DNA from 2 places in the Micromonospora sp. NPDC049274 genome. Region 2 is predicted to be linked to the other one. Evidence: riboswitches for the same ligand, from Rfam matches in the RefSeq annotation. Region 2 holds a riboswitch; the other holds the start of a gene.
The links. Region 2 has a riboswitch for S-adenosylmethionine ahead of thrC (threonine synthase). Riboswitches for the same ligand answer to the same signal wherever they lie in the genome.
Positions count from the first base shown of each region.

Region 1: it holds a riboswitch for S-adenosylmethionine, as region 2 does, so the genes downstream of both, AB0K10_RS28620 (putative leader peptide) here and thrC (threonine synthase) in region 2, are expected to answer to the same signal.

Region 1 covers NZ_JBFAQS010000020.1:74,929-82,891, reverse strand. The annotation lists gene AB0K10_RS28640 (MFS transporter) at 1-860, opposite strand, end outside; gene AB0K10_RS28635 (hypothetical protein) at 1,091-1,276, shown strand; gene corA (magnesium/cobalt transporter CorA) at 1,293-2,420, opposite strand; gene AB0K10_RS28625 (amino acid transporter) at 2,648-4,588, shown strand; SAM riboswitch class IV at 4,673-4,784, shown strand; gene AB0K10_RS28620 (putative leader peptide) at 4,819-4,929, shown strand; gene AB0K10_RS28615 (ABC transporter substrate-binding protein) at 5,098-5,973, shown strand; gene AB0K10_RS28610 (amino acid ABC transporter permease) at 6,013-6,792, shown strand; gene AB0K10_RS28605 (amino acid ABC transporter ATP-binding protein) at 6,789-7,535, shown strand; gene AB0K10_RS28600 (hypothetical protein) at 7,545-7,963, opposite strand, start outside.
Region 2 covers NZ_JBFAQS010000008.1:244,682-252,644, forward strand. The annotation lists gene paaN (phenylacetic acid degradation protein PaaN) at 1-1,658, opposite strand, end outside; gene AB0K10_RS17815 (hypothetical protein) at 1,818-4,034, shown strand; gene AB0K10_RS17820 (GNAT family N-acetyltransferase) at 4,024-5,043, opposite strand; gene thrC (threonine synthase) at 5,286-6,572, opposite strand; SAM riboswitch class I at 6,581-6,716, opposite strand; gene AB0K10_RS17830 (DMT family transporter) at 6,784-7,752, opposite strand; gene AB0K10_RS17835 (metalloregulator ArsR/SmtB family transcription factor) at 7,844-7,963, shown strand, end outside.

The sequences.
Region 1 (7,963 bases), on a different contig from region 2:
AGCGGGAACGCCGTGACCACGAGAGCGGCAACGAGGTTTCCGCCCCCGTAGGCGGCGGCGAGCAGCGCACCGGAGGCCGCCTCCCGGCCGAGGTCCGCCGCCAGCATGACGGCGAGCACCGAGATCGCTCCACCGGTGAGCGCGCCGACCATGGTGACCCCGGTGACCCGGCGCAGCGGCCCGGGCCCGAGCAGCACCCGCAGGCCGCCGCGCGCGGCGGGCACCGTCCGCGCCGGCCCGTGCCGTCCGGACACCTGCGCCGGCAGTGTGCCCACCAGGACCGCCGCGACCACTGTGGCGGCGGCCAACCCGAGCAGGGACATCCGGGGTCCGGCCACCGCGGCGAGCACTGCCACGAGGGCCGGGCCGGCGCTGCCGCCCACCCCGTACGTCACCGCGTCCCAGCCCTGACCCCGGCGCTGCGCCCGCTCGTCCGGGGCGAGGAGCGCGGCCAGCCGGCTGCTCAGCCCCCCGGTCAGCAGCGGCCCGCAGGCCCCGGCCACGATCAGCAGCGCGGCAGGCACACCGACCGGCAGCCGGCCGAGCAGCAGCGCGGCCAGCGCGACAGCTCCGGCGTACGTGGCGAACGCGGCGGCCAGCAGGCCCCGCCCGTCCCGTGCCCGGTCCAGCGGGCGGGCGAGCAACGGCCCCAGCAGATGCGGTGCGGTCAGGCAGGTGGCCAGCAACCCGCCCAGCAGCGCCGGACGACTGGCCCCGACCTCCGGCAGGGTGGCCAACAGGACCACCCCCACCGCGGCACCGGCGTCCGCACCCCTGGCGAGCGTCGCCGCGACGAGGTAGTGCGGCAACGCCAGGCGTCCGGGAACGGCGGGTGCGGCCGTGCCGAGAGCTTCACTCACGCGTGCCTCGCTACCCAGTCGACAGGCCCGAGGCACCATCGCGGCGAAATGTCCGGTTTGGCGGGCGACAGTCGGGAAACCGAAAACAGGGGGTGCGGATGCGGCCGGGCATGGGATGGTTCGACGTGGATGCCGTACCGGTGGCGACCCAACGCGAGCGGTCGCCCGGCCGGGGGCGCGGGCGCACACCGCGCTGCCCGCGGCGGCTTCGACGAGGAGAGGCAGGGCCCATGCAGGCTCAGCGCAGGCCACCGCGCACGGAGCGGAGCCAGACCAACCACGACCGGACCGGCGGCGGGATGACCGGAGCGGCCACCCCCCTGACCATCTGGGCCGCCGCCGTGCTGCTCGGCCGCATCGCCGCGGGCGACGACGACAGCGAGGACGAACGGCACATCCTGCGCGGCATCGAGTGACAGTCGCGCCGCGCTCTCAGAGCCAGCCGCGCCGCTTGAAGACCAGGTAGAGGGTGCCGCAGACCAGCAGCATCAACAGCAGCGCGAACAGGTAGCCGAAGCGCCAGTTCAGCTCCGGCATGTGGACGAAGTTCATCCCGTACACGGTGCCGATGAGCGTCGGGGCGAACAGGATCGCGGCCCACGAGGAGACCTTCTTCAGCTCCTCGTTCTGCGCGTAGCTGGCAGCGGTCAGGCTGCGCATCTCCTCGTTCTGCTGCTGCGAGACGAGGGTCGCGTTGACGGTGAGGATGTTCTGCAGCAGGTGCCGGAAGCCGTCCACGCGCTCCACCACCTGGGTGAGGTGGTCGGTCACGTCGCGCAGGTAGCGGCGCAGCTCCTCGTCGGTGCCGTAGCTGCCGGCACCGCTGGCCAAGGCGTCGAGGATGCCGAGCAGTGGGCGGGCGGCCCGCTGGAACTCGATGACCTCCCGGCTGAGCCCGTAGATGCGCCGGCTGGCGTTCGGGTCGCCGCCGAAGACCTGGGTCTCGATCTCGTCGATGTCGTTCTCCAGCCCGGCGACCACCGGCGCGTACCCGTCGACGACCTGGTCGAGGATCGCGTACAGGACCGCCTCGGGCCCCCGGGCGAGCATCGGCGCGTCGGCCTCCATCCGCCGCCGCACCGCGGCCAGGTCGGGGACCTCGCCGTGGCGGACCGTCACCACGAAGCCTGGCCCGATGAACAGGTGCAGTTCGGAGAACTCGACCTCCTCCCGCAGGTCGTCGTAGCGGGCGGCACGCAGCACCACGAAGAGCGTGTGCCCGTACCGCTCCAGCTTCGGTCGCTGGTGGGCGTTGATCGCGTCCTCCACCGCCAGGTCGTGCAGGCGGAACTCGCGCGCCAGCGAGGAGATCTGGTCGATGTCGGGTCGGTACAACCCGATCCAGGCCATCGCGTCGTCCTGCTCCTGGAGGCAGGAGTACGTCTCGGCGAGGCCGGCCGGCGAGGCGAACCGGTGTCCCCGGATGTAGACGGCACTGTCCACCATGCCCCCGGCGGGCGGTGGCGGCTCCGGCGGTGGCGGCACGCCGACGTGGGTCTCGTGCTCGTCGAGCTGGCGGCCGAAGCCACCACCCGGGCGGAAGCGACGGCCGCCGACCATGACCCGCTCCCTCCCGGTGACATCCCCCTCCGGCGGCCTCCCGGCCCTACCGGACGGTTCGGCGCGGGGGCGCCGGAGGCGCTGCATCCCCCCTGCCCGCGGGCCGAAACCCTCCGACAGGCCCGCCTCGCCCACCCGCGACGGGCGGGTTCGGCGTACCCGAGACGGGCGCGTGAGGCCGGGCGGATACTCGCGGTGACCATGGGCGGAGGACGGGGGAAGCGCCGGTGCAGGGCAACAGGCGCGCCGGGCGGCTGCGCGGTTGGCTGCTCGACGGCGGTACGGAGCAGGCCGCGCGGCATCCCGGCCCACACGGGCGCCCGCCGGCGGATCGGCACCACCCGTGGTGGAAGGTGATGTGCCTGACCGGCGTCGACTACTTCTCGACGTTGGGCTACCAGCCGGGCATCGCGGCGCTGGCCGCCGGGGCGCTGTCGCCGGTGGCGACGCTGGTGCTGGTGCTGGTGACACTGCTGGGCGCGCTGCCGGTGTACCGGCGGGTGGCGGTGGAGAGCCCGCACGGTGAGGGCTCGATCGCGATGCTCGTACGCCTGCTGAGTTACTGGCCGGGCAAGCTGTTCGTGCTGGTGCTGCTCGGCTTCGCGGCCACCGACTTCATCATCACCATCACCCTCTCGGCGGCGGACGCGACAGCCCACATCGACGAGAACCCGTTCTGGCCGAGCGGTCTCAAGGGGCACGAGGTGGCCCTCACACTGCTGCTGGTGGCGCTGCTGGGCGCGGTGTTCCTCAAGGGATTCGGCGAGGCCATCGGGATCGCGGTCGTCCTGGTCGCGGTCTACCTGGCGTTGAACGCGGTGGTGATCGCCGACGCGCTGTGGCGGGTGGTGACCCACCCGAGCGCGGTCGGGGACTGGACCACCGCGCTGCGCACCGGGCACGGCGATCCCCTGCTGGTGGTTGGGCTGTCCCTGCTGGTGTTCCCGAAGCTGGCGTTGGGCCTGTCCGGTTTCGAGACCGGGGTGGCGGTGATGCCGCACATCCGGGGGGATCGCCAGGACTCGGAGGACCGGCCGTTGGGCCGGATCCGGGGCGCGCGGCGGTTGCTCACCACCGCCGCCGCGACGATGAGCGTCTTCCTGATCACCAGCAGCGTGACCACCACCGTGCTGATCCCGCCCGAGGCGTTCGAGCCCGGCGGTCCGGCGAACGGCCGGGCGCTGGCCTACCTGGCGCACCAGCACCTCGGCGGTGTGTTCGGCACCGTCTACGACCTGTCCACGATCGCGATCCTGTGGTTCGCGGGGGCGTCGGCGATGGCCGGGTTGCTCAACCTCGTACCCCGGTATCTGCCGCGCTACGGCATGGCGCCTGCCTGGGCGCGGGCGGTCCGGCCGCTGGTGCTGGTCTTCACCGCGGTGGCATTCCTGATCACCGTGGTCTTCTCGGCGAGCGTGGACGCGCAGGGCGGCGCGTACGCCACAGGGGTTCTGGTGTTGATCACCTCGGCGGCGACGGCCGTGACCCTCGCGGCGCGGCGACGGCGGCAGCGGGGGCGGACGTGGGCGTTCGGCGCCATCGCGCTGATCTTCGTCTACACCACAGTGGCGAACGTCGTGGAACGCCCCGACGGCGTCAAGATCGCCGCCTGTTTCATCGGCGGGATGATCCTGGTGTCCGTGCTGTCCCGGATCATGCGGGCCTACGAGCTGCGGGTCGACCACGTCGAGCTGGATCCGGTCGCCGCCCGGATGATCGACGAACGCGCCACCCGTCGGATCCGCCTCATCGCACACGAGCCGCAGCGCCGCGATCCGGCCGAGTACCGCGCCAAGCTGGCCCAGACCATGGCGGACAACGACTTCCCCGACGACGGCGACGTCATCTTCGTCGAGGTTCACATCACCGACCCGTCGGACTTCGAGACCGACCTGCTGGTGCGCGGCAGTGTGGCGCACGACAGTTACCCGGTGCTCAGCCTGACCGGCTCCTCGGTGCCCACCGCGCTCGCCGCCCTGCTGCTGGAGATCCGCGAACGGAGCCGGCGACGCCCGCACATCTACTTCGAGTGGAGCGAGGGTGGCCCGGGTCGCAACATCCTTCGCTACCTGGCGTTCGGGCAGGGCGCGATCGCCTCGGTCACCCGGGAGATCCTGCGCCGGCAGGAACCGGACCCGCGCCGCCGACCGCACGTGCACGCCGGTTGACCTGCGGGTCGAACCGTCGCCCGACGGTGAGCGTGGTCATAACGGCTGGACGGTCCACCGGTCGGAGCTGCTAGCCTCGGCGCAGGTCATGAGTGCCAGCGCGAAGCCCCGGCTCGCTGGCCGGCAACCCTCCTCCGCGGTGGGGTGCCCCGGGTGAAGACCAGGCACCGGCACGTCGTCGGCGCAAGCGTGGCCTGGCACCCAGGTCAGCACCAGACCCGGGAGACCGTATGCGCATCCTCAGCCCCACCCCACCGGCCGGTCGGCTCACGCCGACCCTGACCCGGCGACGGCACGTGGACCTGATGCGAATGTGCAGCGCGGCGTGTACCGCCGCCTGACGCGCTAGCACCCTCCCCCTCCCTCCCCTCCCCGGGCGCACCGCGCCCACCCACCCCGCTGTCGATCATGAAGTTGTTGCCCGCCCGACCGGCGTGTCGGGGCAACAACTTCATGATCGACCGGGTCGACGCACCCTTTTGGAGACACCCGTGCGATTTTCTTCTGGCTTGAGCCGCTTCGTTGCCCTGGGCGCGGCCGCCGTCCTGGCCACCACCGCGCTGACCGCCTGCGGTGACGACGCCTCGACCGACACCGCCGGCAACCCGTACGGCCTGGCGCAGGCCGGTGTGCTGCGCGCCGGCACGCTCACCGACGCCCCGCCGAACGTGTACCTCAAGGATGGCAAGTTCACCGGCTTCGACAACGACCTGCTGACCGCGGTCGCCGGCAAGCTCGGCCTCACTGTCGAATTCGTCGGCACCGACTTCTCCGCGCTGCTCTCCCAGGTCAACAACCACAAGTTCGATGTGGGCAGCTCCTCGATCACCATCACCGAGGCGCGCAAGAAGACGGTCGACTTCGGCAACGGGTACGACTTCGGCTACTTCGGGCTGGACGTGCCGGCGGGTTCGCCGATCACCGGGTTCGACCAGCTCGCCGGCAAGCGCGTCGTGGTGGTGCAGGGCACCGTCCAGGACGACTACGCCACCGGCAAGCAGCTCGACCCGGTGCGGGTGCCGGACTACAACGGCGCGATCAACCAGCTCAAGGCGGGCACCGCCGACGCGTGGATCGCCCCGGCGGAGATCGGCGAGAAGTCGGCAGCCGACAGCAACGGCAAGATCACCGTGGCGGCCAAGCAGCTCAGCCCGGCGCCGACCGCGTACGCCGTGGCCAAGGGCAGCGACAAGCTGCGCGAGGCGCTGAACAAGGGCCTCGACGAGGTCATCGCCGACGGCACCTGGAGCCGGTTGCAGGCCCAGTACTACCCGGGCCGGCCGATCCCGGCGGACTTCAGGCCGGGCAGCGGCACGGTGTCGGCGCCGTCGGCGTCGGCTGTGCCGTCGGCGTCGGCTGCGCCGTCGGCGTCGGCCGCTTCCTGAACTGGTGACGAGCGAGCAGGGCGGTAGGAGAGGCCACCGATGGATCCGTTGAGCACCCTGTGGGAGACCTTCTTCGACGCCGACGCGATGCGCGAGGCGCTGCCCGAGATGCTTACCGTCGGGCTGCCCAACACGCTGATCCTGGCGGTCTCCGCCGCCCTGCTCGGCACGGTGTTCGGCCTGCTGCTGGCCGTGGCCGGCATCTCCCGCAGTCGGTGGCTGCGCTGGCCGGCCCGCGTCTACACCGACGTGTTCCGAGGGCTGCCGGCCGCGGCGACGATCCTGCTGATCGGCGTCGGGCTGGCACCCTTCGGCATGCGGGTCTGGGGGCCGGACCCGTACCCGCTGGGCATCCTCGCGCTGTCGCTGATCGCGGCGGCGTACATCGGGGAGATCTTCCGCTCCGGCATCCAGTCGGTGGAGGCCGCCCAGTTGGAGGGCGCGCGGGCCCTCGGCTTCTCCTGGGCCGAGGCGATGCGGCTGGTGATCATCCCGCAGGGCGTCCGGCGGGTGCTGCCCGCCTGGGTCAACCAGCTCATCGCGCTGATCAAGGACTCCAGCCTGGTCTACTTCCTCGGCCTGGTGGCCAGCCAGCGGGAGCTGTTCCGTATCGGGCAGGACTACGCGGCCACCACCGGCAACGAGTCCGCGTTGCTGCTGGCGGGACTGTTCTACCTGGCGTTGACCGTCCCGCTGACGCACGTCGTGAACGCAATCGACAGGCGGCTGCGCCATGGCCGGCCGGCCACCTCTGCCGACGACGACGAGGACGACGACGCTCCGGCGCTGGCCGGCGCACCGGAAGGAGATCGGGGATGACCACCCTCGCGACCACCACCTCGGTAAGCCTCCAGGCACGCGACGTCCACCTCGCCTTCGGGCCGAACCGCGTGCTGCGCGGCGTCGATCTCACCGTGGCGCGCGGCGCGACCGCCTGCGTCATCGGGCCGTCCGGGTCGGGCAAGTCCACTCTGCTGCGTACGCTCAACCGGCTCATCGAGCCCGACCGAGGCGACGTGCTGCTGGACGGACGCAGCGTCCTGCGCGACGACCCGGACGCGCTGCGCCAGCGGGTCGGCATGGTCTTCCAGCAGTTCAACCTCTTTCCGCACATGAGCGTGCTGCGCAACGTCACCCTGGCGCTGCGTCGGCTGCGCAAGCTCGGCGAGGACGAGGCGACGGCGATCGCCCGCGCCCAGTTGGAGCTGGTGGGGCTCGCCAACAAGGCCGACGCCCGGCCGGCGCAGCTCTCCGGTGGTCAGCAGCAGCGGGTGGCGATCGCCCGGGCGCTGGCGTTGCGGCCCGAGGTGATGCTCTTCGACGAGGCCACCTCGGCGCTCGACCCGGAGCTCGTCAAGGGGGTGCTCGGGGTGATGGCCGACCTGTCCACTGCCGGCATGACGATGGTGGTGGTCACCCACGAGATGGGCTTCGCCCGGCACGTCGCCGACACCGTCGCCTTCATGGACCGGGGTGTGGTGCTGGAGGCCGGCCCGCCGGACCGGATCTTCGAGGGGGCCGAGCATCCCCGGCTCCGCCGCTTCCTCGCCCAGGTGCTCTGAGACGGACGCTCAGCCCGCCTGGCGGCGCAGGTGCCCGGCGAACGCCTTCAGGTCGCCGAGCAGTTCCAGGATGGCGTTCCGGTACGCGACCGACGCCCACAGGTGCAGCTCCTCGTCGTCCAGCCCGCCGAACGCCAGCGACAGCGCCTTGCGCCGGCGCCTGTCGAGCACCTTGTGCGGGCGGGCGAGCAGGCCGCCCTCGCGGCGCAGCGCCTGGACGTAGGCGGCCACCGCCTCCTGGTAGTGCCGCCCGGCGACCCGTTCCAGCAGGGTGAACTCGAAGACGTTCAAGGCCGCCTCGGAATCCCAGTAGGCGCTGTCACGCACCGGCGCGCTCGCCACGTGCCGGCCCATGGCGTGCCGGGCCTCGTAGAGCAGCAGCACCCCCCGACCGGTGGTGCTCAGCGGCCGGCGGGGCGTCGGCAGGC
Region 2 (7,963 bases):
GACTGCACGATCCGGAACCGGTTAGCCACGTAAGCCCCGTCCGTCAACGCCGAGTTCGCCGCCGCGTTCGCCCCGCTGCCGTGGAAGTCGGAGAACGCCGCCGACTGGTTGACGAAAACACCGCCGGTGAGGTTGCAGGACAGGTGCACCCCGACCTCGACCGCCACCGCCTCGGTGGCGTCCAGGACCGCCTCGTCGGTGGAGTAGACCGCCGCCGTGAGCGCGCCCTTCTCCCCCACCGTCCGGCGCAGCAGCTCCAGGCTGTGCGCGGTGGAGTCGGTGGCGATGGCGAACGAGATCGGCCCGAACCACTCCCGGCCGTACGTCTCCGCGTCGCCCGCGGTCAGCTTCACGATCGTCGGAGTACGCACCACAGCGTCGGCGTACGACGGGTGCGCCACGGACCGGGACTCCAGCACCGGCTCACCCACCTTGGTGACCTCGGCCAGCCGCTCCAGCACCCCGTCGTTGACGATGGCGCCGGTCAGCTCGACGCCCCGGGCCGGGTCGGCGGTGAGCTTGCCGACCGCCGCGGCGATCCCACCGGCCACCTCGTCGAAGCTCTTTTGGCCCTGGTCGGTCTCGATGCCACCGGCGGGGATGAGGATGTTCTGCGAGGTGGTGCACATCTGCCCGCTGTAGAGGGTCAGCGTGAAGCCGAGGTTGCGGCACAGTCCGGCGAAGTCGTCGGTGGAGTCGATGACGACAGTGTTCAGCCCTGCCTTCTCGGTGTAGACCGACGCCTGCCGGGCGTGCGTCTCCAGCCAGTCGCCGTACTCGGTGGAGCCGGTGAAGTCGACGATCTTGACGGAGCGGTGCAGGGCCAGGTCGCTGGCGAGCTTCTCGCCGGGCGCCTCGGCCGCCAGCATGATCAGGTTCGGGTCGAAACCGGCCTCGGCGAGCACCTCCCGGGCGTACTTCACGGTGATCGCCAGCGGCAGCACCGCGCGCGGGTGCGGCTTCACGATCACCGGGTTGCCGGTGACAAGCGAGGCGAACAGACCCGGGTACGAGTTCCAGGTCGGGAAGGTGTTGCAGCCGATCACCAGCGCCACCCCACGCGGCACCACGTGGAACGTCTTGGTCATCCGCAGCGGATCGCCCTTGCCGGCGGCCTTCTCCCAGCCGGCAGTGCCCGGGTGCCGGGTCATCTCGGCGTACGCGTACGCCACCGCCTCCAGCGCCCGGTCCAACGCGTGCGCGCCGCCGGCCTGGAAGGCCATCACGAACGCCTGCCCGCTGGTGAACTGCACCGCGTTGGCCAGCTCGAAGATGTGCTTGTGCAGCCGGTCGAGGATCTCCAGGCAGACGCCCACCCGGGCCTGGGGGCCGGCGTCGCGCCAGGCCGGCAGCGCGGCGGAGGCGGCGGCGATCAGCTCGTCGGTGCCGGCGTGCGGGTAACGCACCGCCAGCTCGACCCCGAACGGGCTCGTCTCGGTGGCGATCCGCTCGCCGGTGCCCGGCTGATCGAGGGGGAAATCACCACCCAGGTACGCCTCGAAGGCGGCCTTGCCGTCGGCGGCGGCGGTCTCGCCGTACACGCGGGGGCTGGGGGATTCGGGGTACGCGGACCAGTAGCCCCGCTCCGTGATCGCGGTCAGCGCACGGTTGAGGGTGTCGGCGTGCCTGTCGTACAGGGGATGCGGGGTCTCCGTCATGCCCGCCATCATGCAACAGCCGGGTCCACGAGCAGTAGGGGCGGATGCCCGACGCGACGCGTGCGGCTGGCACGCCCGCGCGGCAGCGCGTGGCCCGGCCCGGGATTGGTCGTGACGCCGACGGGTACCCGCCGTCCTCGGGCCAGGAGAGGACAACGGGTGAGGATCACGGAGATCCGTGTGCACGGGGTCGCCGACAAGGGTCCGGAGACGATCCTCGACCGGCCGGTGGTGTCGCGGGTCGCGGGGGACGACGAGGCCGGCTTCTACCGACCCCGGCCGGGCTTCGGCGATCCGGAGGGTCCGGGCGGCCCGACGCTTGAGGCGTACCGCTGGAGCAGGCTTACCGGCGGCACCGCGACCCGGACGTTCTCGCTGGTCCTGCTGCTGCCGTTCATGCTCAGCAACATCGCGGTCTGGATGCTGCCGGTGGCCGGTCGGCCCGGCGGCGTGGCTCGGGCGCTCTGCCGTCTGCTTGCCGCGTCGATGACCGCGATGTACGTGCTCTCCGCGGTCGGCGCGTCCCTGGACCTGATCGCCTGGCAGTGCGCGGCGTACCCGCGGTGTCTGGAGGGACGTCGGGAGATCTCCTGGCTGGGCGGCGTGCCGCCGGGTCAGCGCCTCGCCCTGCTGGCCGTGCTGCCGATCATCGCGGTCGCCCTCATCTGGCGGGCCGGCGCCCGTACCTCGCAGCTACCCGAGGACGGCGTGCGTACGCCCGGGGTGGGCGCGGACCGGCTCGACACCCCCGCCTTCTGGGACAACCGGGCGCTGCTACGCCGGCTGCGCTCGGTGCACGTGGCCGTGGCGCTGGGCACGCTCGACGCCACGCTGCTTGCGGTCCTGGCGCCGCACGACGCCGCCCCGCCCGGCTATCTGCTGCTGGTCGCCGACGGGCTGCTGCTCGTCGCCGCGCTTGTCGCGCTCTGCCGGTCGGCGATGGACGGGCACGGCGAGCAGGGCCTGCTCACCGCCCGGCGGCTGCGGTGGACGGCGATCGCGCTCACGGCGCTGACCCTGGGCTACGCGTTGTGGCCCCGGCCGCCGTGGTCGGCCACCGGCACGCTGCCCGGTTTCGGTCCCCTGGTCTCGCTGCTCTTCGCCGCGCAGGTCGTCCTGCTCGCGGTGCTGGGACTGGTGGTCCTGGCCCAACGTCACCACCTGCCGCGCCCGCGTTTTGTGATCAGCGGGCTGGGCGCCCCGCTGATGAGTTCGATCGCGATCGGGCTCGCCGTGTCGTACTCGTCCGGACTGACCTACACCCTCGCCGAATACCTGGACCGGGGCTCCAGCCCCACACCGGTCCGGCCGCTGCCGCCCGGCGCGCCACCGCTCTCGCCTCCCGTCGCGTACCGCTGGGCCACGCTCGGCTTCTCCCTGGCGGTGCTGGTGGTGGTCCTGGTGGCGGTGCTGGGCAGCCGGATCGGTCGGGCGCGGCAGCTCCGGGCAGCCGAGGAGCTCGTCCGGCGGGACTTCCCCGAGGCGTCCCGGGTGCCGCCGGAGCGGGTGCGGGCCGTCCGGGACGCCATCGCCCGTGCCGCCCGGACGGACCGGCTCTGGCCGCTGCTCCCGACGGCGTACGCGGTGCTGGCGGTGCTCACCCTGACGGCGGCGGGGTTGTCGGTACGAGGGCAGGGGCCGGGTGCGCTCGCGCTGCGGCTGGGTGGCCTGTCGCTGGCCCGCCCGGTGATCTTCGTGACCGATCTGGGCGCCCTGCTGATCGGCCTGTTCGCCCTGTTCCTGGCCGGGGCGGGACTCGTCGCCTACCGGTCCGGCCCGATCCGGCTGGTCGGGGTGCTCTGGGACCTCGCCACCTTCTGGCCACGCGCCGCCCATCCCCTCGCCCCGCCCTGTTACGCCGAACGGGCGGTTCCCGAGCTGACCCGCCGGATCGGGCAACTCACCGCCGACGGGGGCGGGGTGGTGCTCTCCGGCCAGAGCCACGGCAGTGTGCTGATCGCGGCGACGGTGCTGCAACTTCCCGACGACTCCCGCCGTCGGGTCGCGCTGCTCACCTACGCCGCACCGCTGGGCAACAGGTACACCCGGCACTTCCCCGCGTACGTCAACGACAACGTGCTACGCGAGGTGGGTGCGGGCCTGTCCTGGCGGTGGATCAACCTGTGGCGGTACACCGACCCGATCGGCGGGCGGATCTTCCAGCCTGGCGAGGCGGAAGCGCCCGACGATCCGGCGAGCCATGTCGACCGCTGGGTACGCGACCCGAAGACCTTGCTGGTGCCGCCGACCGACACCGTGCCGCCCCCGGTTCAGGCGCACCGGTTCATCCCGGACGAGGACTTCCACGCCGCGGTCCGCGAGCTGGCCCGGCGGCTGGAGGAGCCGGGGGCCGGGCCGCCAACCGTCAGAGGGTGAGCTGCCAGTCGGTCCAGGCGTCCACCGGGCGGAACCCGAGCTGCTCGTTGATCGCCACCATGTAGCTGTTGCTGGCCGCGTTCCAGGTGTCGATGACGCGTACCGCCGGCTCGTGGGTGAGCAGGTGGTGCAGGTTCTCCGCCTTGGCGATCAGGCCGAGCCGGTGCCCACGGTGGGCCGGGTCGACGAGGGTGATCTGCTGGTACGCGTGCCAGTCGGCGGAGGCGCCCACATCGAGCAGCGTCCAGGCCACCAACCGGCCGGACTCCTCGTGGAGCATCCCGAGGTGGTAGCGCCGCCGGCCCTTCGCGTCCAACGCCCGCTCGTTGCCCCGGATGCGTTCGGCGTCCACCTGCTCCGGCTCCCACTGCACGTCACCCAGAGGCGCGTCCATCATCAGCCGGCCGTCCAGGTAGGCGACGTCCGCCACGTACTCCTGCGGGGTGTTCCCCTGCCAGCAGACCGACCGGTAGCCCTCGGCCCGCGGCTGGGCCTCGGCCAGGGCCGCCCGCAGCGCGACGCGGTCGATGTCGGCGATCTCCAGCCGGCGTCGCACCTCGGCGAGTGCGGGCTGGGCGCCGGTCGAGGCGGCGAAGGCGTCGCCCGCCACCGATCGGGCCGGCCCGTCGGGCAGCGCGGAGACGGTCACCGCAACCACCCGCTTGCGGCCGTGCTCACGCAGCAGGCGCACGCCGTACTCGTGCAGTGCCCGGCCGACGCCCCGCCGCCGCAGCTCGGGATGCACCGTCAGCTCGGCGGTGGCGTTCTCGGGGTTGTCGAGCTGCGGGAGGTCGAGCTGGAGGTAGCCGGCCGGCACCCCGTCCAGCCGGGCCAGCGCCCAGAGCGATCGGGTGCCGGGGGCCGGCGTGTGGAACTGCGCGTCGAAGCGCCGCCGGCAGAAGGGCGGAAGGTCCGGAAGGTCGACCTCGCTGGCCGCCACCCCGACCCGGTACGCCTCGTCGACCGCGACCCGGTCGGTGCCGTCGAAGGACGTGATCGTGATGCTCATGCCGGGAGCCTGACAGCCGGAAAAGCGATGGGGCCAGCGAATTAATCGCTGGCCCCATCGGACGTGGTCGGGAGGGACACTCGCACAACGCCTCCGGCGTTGGGTCGCAAGAACTTCAAAAGTCTCCGGCGAAATGCCCTCCCGCACGGAGCATCTTGCGCCGTCCGGTTCCTGCCGTCAAGTCCAGAGCGGCGGGTTTTCCACACTCACAGCGAAAACCCAGTTACCGGACGACTCGCGGGTCAGCCGAGGAGGCCGGCATCCCGCGCGGCGCGCAGGCTGGGCTTGATGTGGTGGGTCGGGCCGACCTGACCGGCCACCGCGTCGATGGTCTTCAGACCCTCGCCGGTGTTGAAGACGACCGTCTCCGCAGTGGGATCGAGCCGACCCGACTCGACGAGCTTGCGCAGCACCGCTGCGGTCACCCCGCCCGCCGTCTCGGCGAAGACGCCTGTGGTGCGGGCGAGCTGACGGATGCCGGCGCGGATCTCGTCGTCGTCGGCGTACTCCATCCAACCGCCGGTGCGGCGGACCGCCTCCAGGGCGTAGAGGCCGGCGGCCGGGTCGCCGATGTTGAGCGACTTGGCGATGCCTGTGGGCTTGACCGGGATGATCGTGTCGGTGTCGGCGTGCAGCGCGGTGGCGATCGGGTTACAGCCGGCCGACTGGGCGCCGAAGACCTTCCAGCCGCCGGCCGGCGCCTCGACCAGGCCGATTTCGACCAGCTCGGAGAACGCCTTGTCAATCTTGGTGAGCAGCTCACCGCTTGCCATCGGGATGACCACCTGGGCCGGGATGCGCCAGCCGAGCTGCTCGGCCACCTCGTAGCCGAGGGTCTTGGAGCCCTCCGCGTAGTACGGCCGGACGTTCACGTTGACGAACGCCGTGTCCTCGAATTCGTCGGTCTCCACCAGCTCACCGCAGAGCCGGTTGACGTCGTCGTACGAGCCGTCGATGGCGACCAGCTCGCCGCCGTAGACGGCGGTGGTGATGACCTTGCCCTGCTCCAGGTCGCTGGGGATGAAGACGACCGAGGGCACGCCGGCGCGGGCGGCGTGCGCGGCCACCGAGTTGGCCAGGTTGCCGGTGGACGCGCAGGCGAACCGCGTGAAACCGAGCGCCTTCGCGGCGGTCAGCGCCACCGAGACGACCCGGTCCTTGAACGAGTGGGTCGGGTTGGCGCTGTCGTCCTTGACCCAGAGCGGCGCGGTGATGCCCAGCTCGGCGGCGAGGTGCGGGGCCGCCACCAGCGGGGTCAGCCCCGGGTCGAGGGTGACCCGGGTGGCCGGGTCCTGACCGGCGGGCAGCAGCGCGGCGTACCGCCAGATGTTGTTCGGGCCGGCCTCGATCTGCTCCCGGGTGACCGTGGCCAGGGCGGCGGTGTCGTAGTCCACCTCGAGGGGGCCGAAACACTCGTAACAGGCGTGCTGCGCGGCGAGCGGGTAGCGCGCCGAACAGGCGCGGCAGACCAGGGCGCGGGCGGGGCTGGCGGAGGTGTCGATCCCGGAGGCGGCGAGCGTCGACGTCATGTCGAGTCCTCTCATCTTTCCCCGCATCGCACGGTGCGGCGGGGACGGAATTGGCACCTGCCCCGCCTGTCGCTCAGCGATGAGCGCGCGGGGTGGTTGCCGGGGCGTCGTCGGGCCGTATCCCTCAGCCCCTCTGGATGAGGTATGCAGTTGTGTCGTCGAGTCTAGGCAACGTTGCCGGTGGCCTCCACCTGGTATCCCAGGGAGTGGGTCAGCGGGCGGCCACCGCCACCGGGTCGACCACCGCGGCCGGGTCGGTGACCGCGCTGGACTGCGGCAGGGACGACGACCGGGTCCGCGCCCTGGTGGCGAGATTCGCGGCGACCAGAGCGGCGATGGTGATCGCGGCGCCGACCAGCTCGATCGCCTCCGGCCGGTAACCCCGGGCGATCTGCACGACGAACGTGGTGACCGGGACCAGGTTCATGAACAGGGCGGCGTTGGCAGCGCCCAGCCGCTGCACACCCGTGTTCCAGGCCAGCACCGCGACGACGGCGGCGACGATCACGGCGTACGCCAGCTGCGGGGTGACCGCCACGAGGTCGGCGGCGGCCGGCGCGTGCTGCCACCCGAAGGCGTCGGCGCCGATGCTCGCGGCCAGCATGGCGGCCGTGCCGGCGAGCGCGGTGAGCGTGGTGAAGCGCAGCGGCGACCAGGCGCCGAACCGGCTGGCGCCGTGGGTGTAGATGCCCCAACCGAGCACCGCGCCGATCATCATGAGCCCGCCGAGACCGAACTGGCCGAGCCCGGCCAGGCTCCCGCGGGTGATCACCAGGCCGACGCCGAGGAGCGCCACCAGGGAGAGGGCCAGCAGGAGCGGCTTCGGTCGTACGCCGTCCCGGGCCCACCGGACCAGCTGGGTGACGACCGGCGTGGTGGCCACGAAGAGGGAGATCTGCTGCGGGGCGGCGTGTTCGAGCGCCAGGTTCGTGAGCAGGTTGAAGCCGGCGAAGCCGACGACGCCGAGCACCACGACCTCCACCCCCCGCCCGCCGAGCCGCAGCGCGGCCGAGCCTTCGCGGAGCAGCAGGATGGCGACCAGGATGACGGCGGCGAGCAGGTAGCGGGCGGTGGTCAGGTTGAGCGGGTCGACCCGGCTCAGCGCGCTGGCCAGGATCGGGAACATCGCGCCCCAGGCGAGCACGGCGAGCAGCGGATAGGCGGCGGCGCGGGATCGCATCGTCAGCTCCAATGTTCGAGTATCTTCGAACCAACGACACCGACCATAGGGTGTTGTTCGATAGTTGTCGAACAAGGGTTAGACTGGTCACATGGAGCCGCACGAACCCGACCTGACCGCCGTACCGGTCACCGCCGTGTTGGCCGCACTCGCCGACGACGTGCGGCTGCAGATCGTGCGGGCGCTCGCCGAGGGCGGCGAGGCCGCCTGC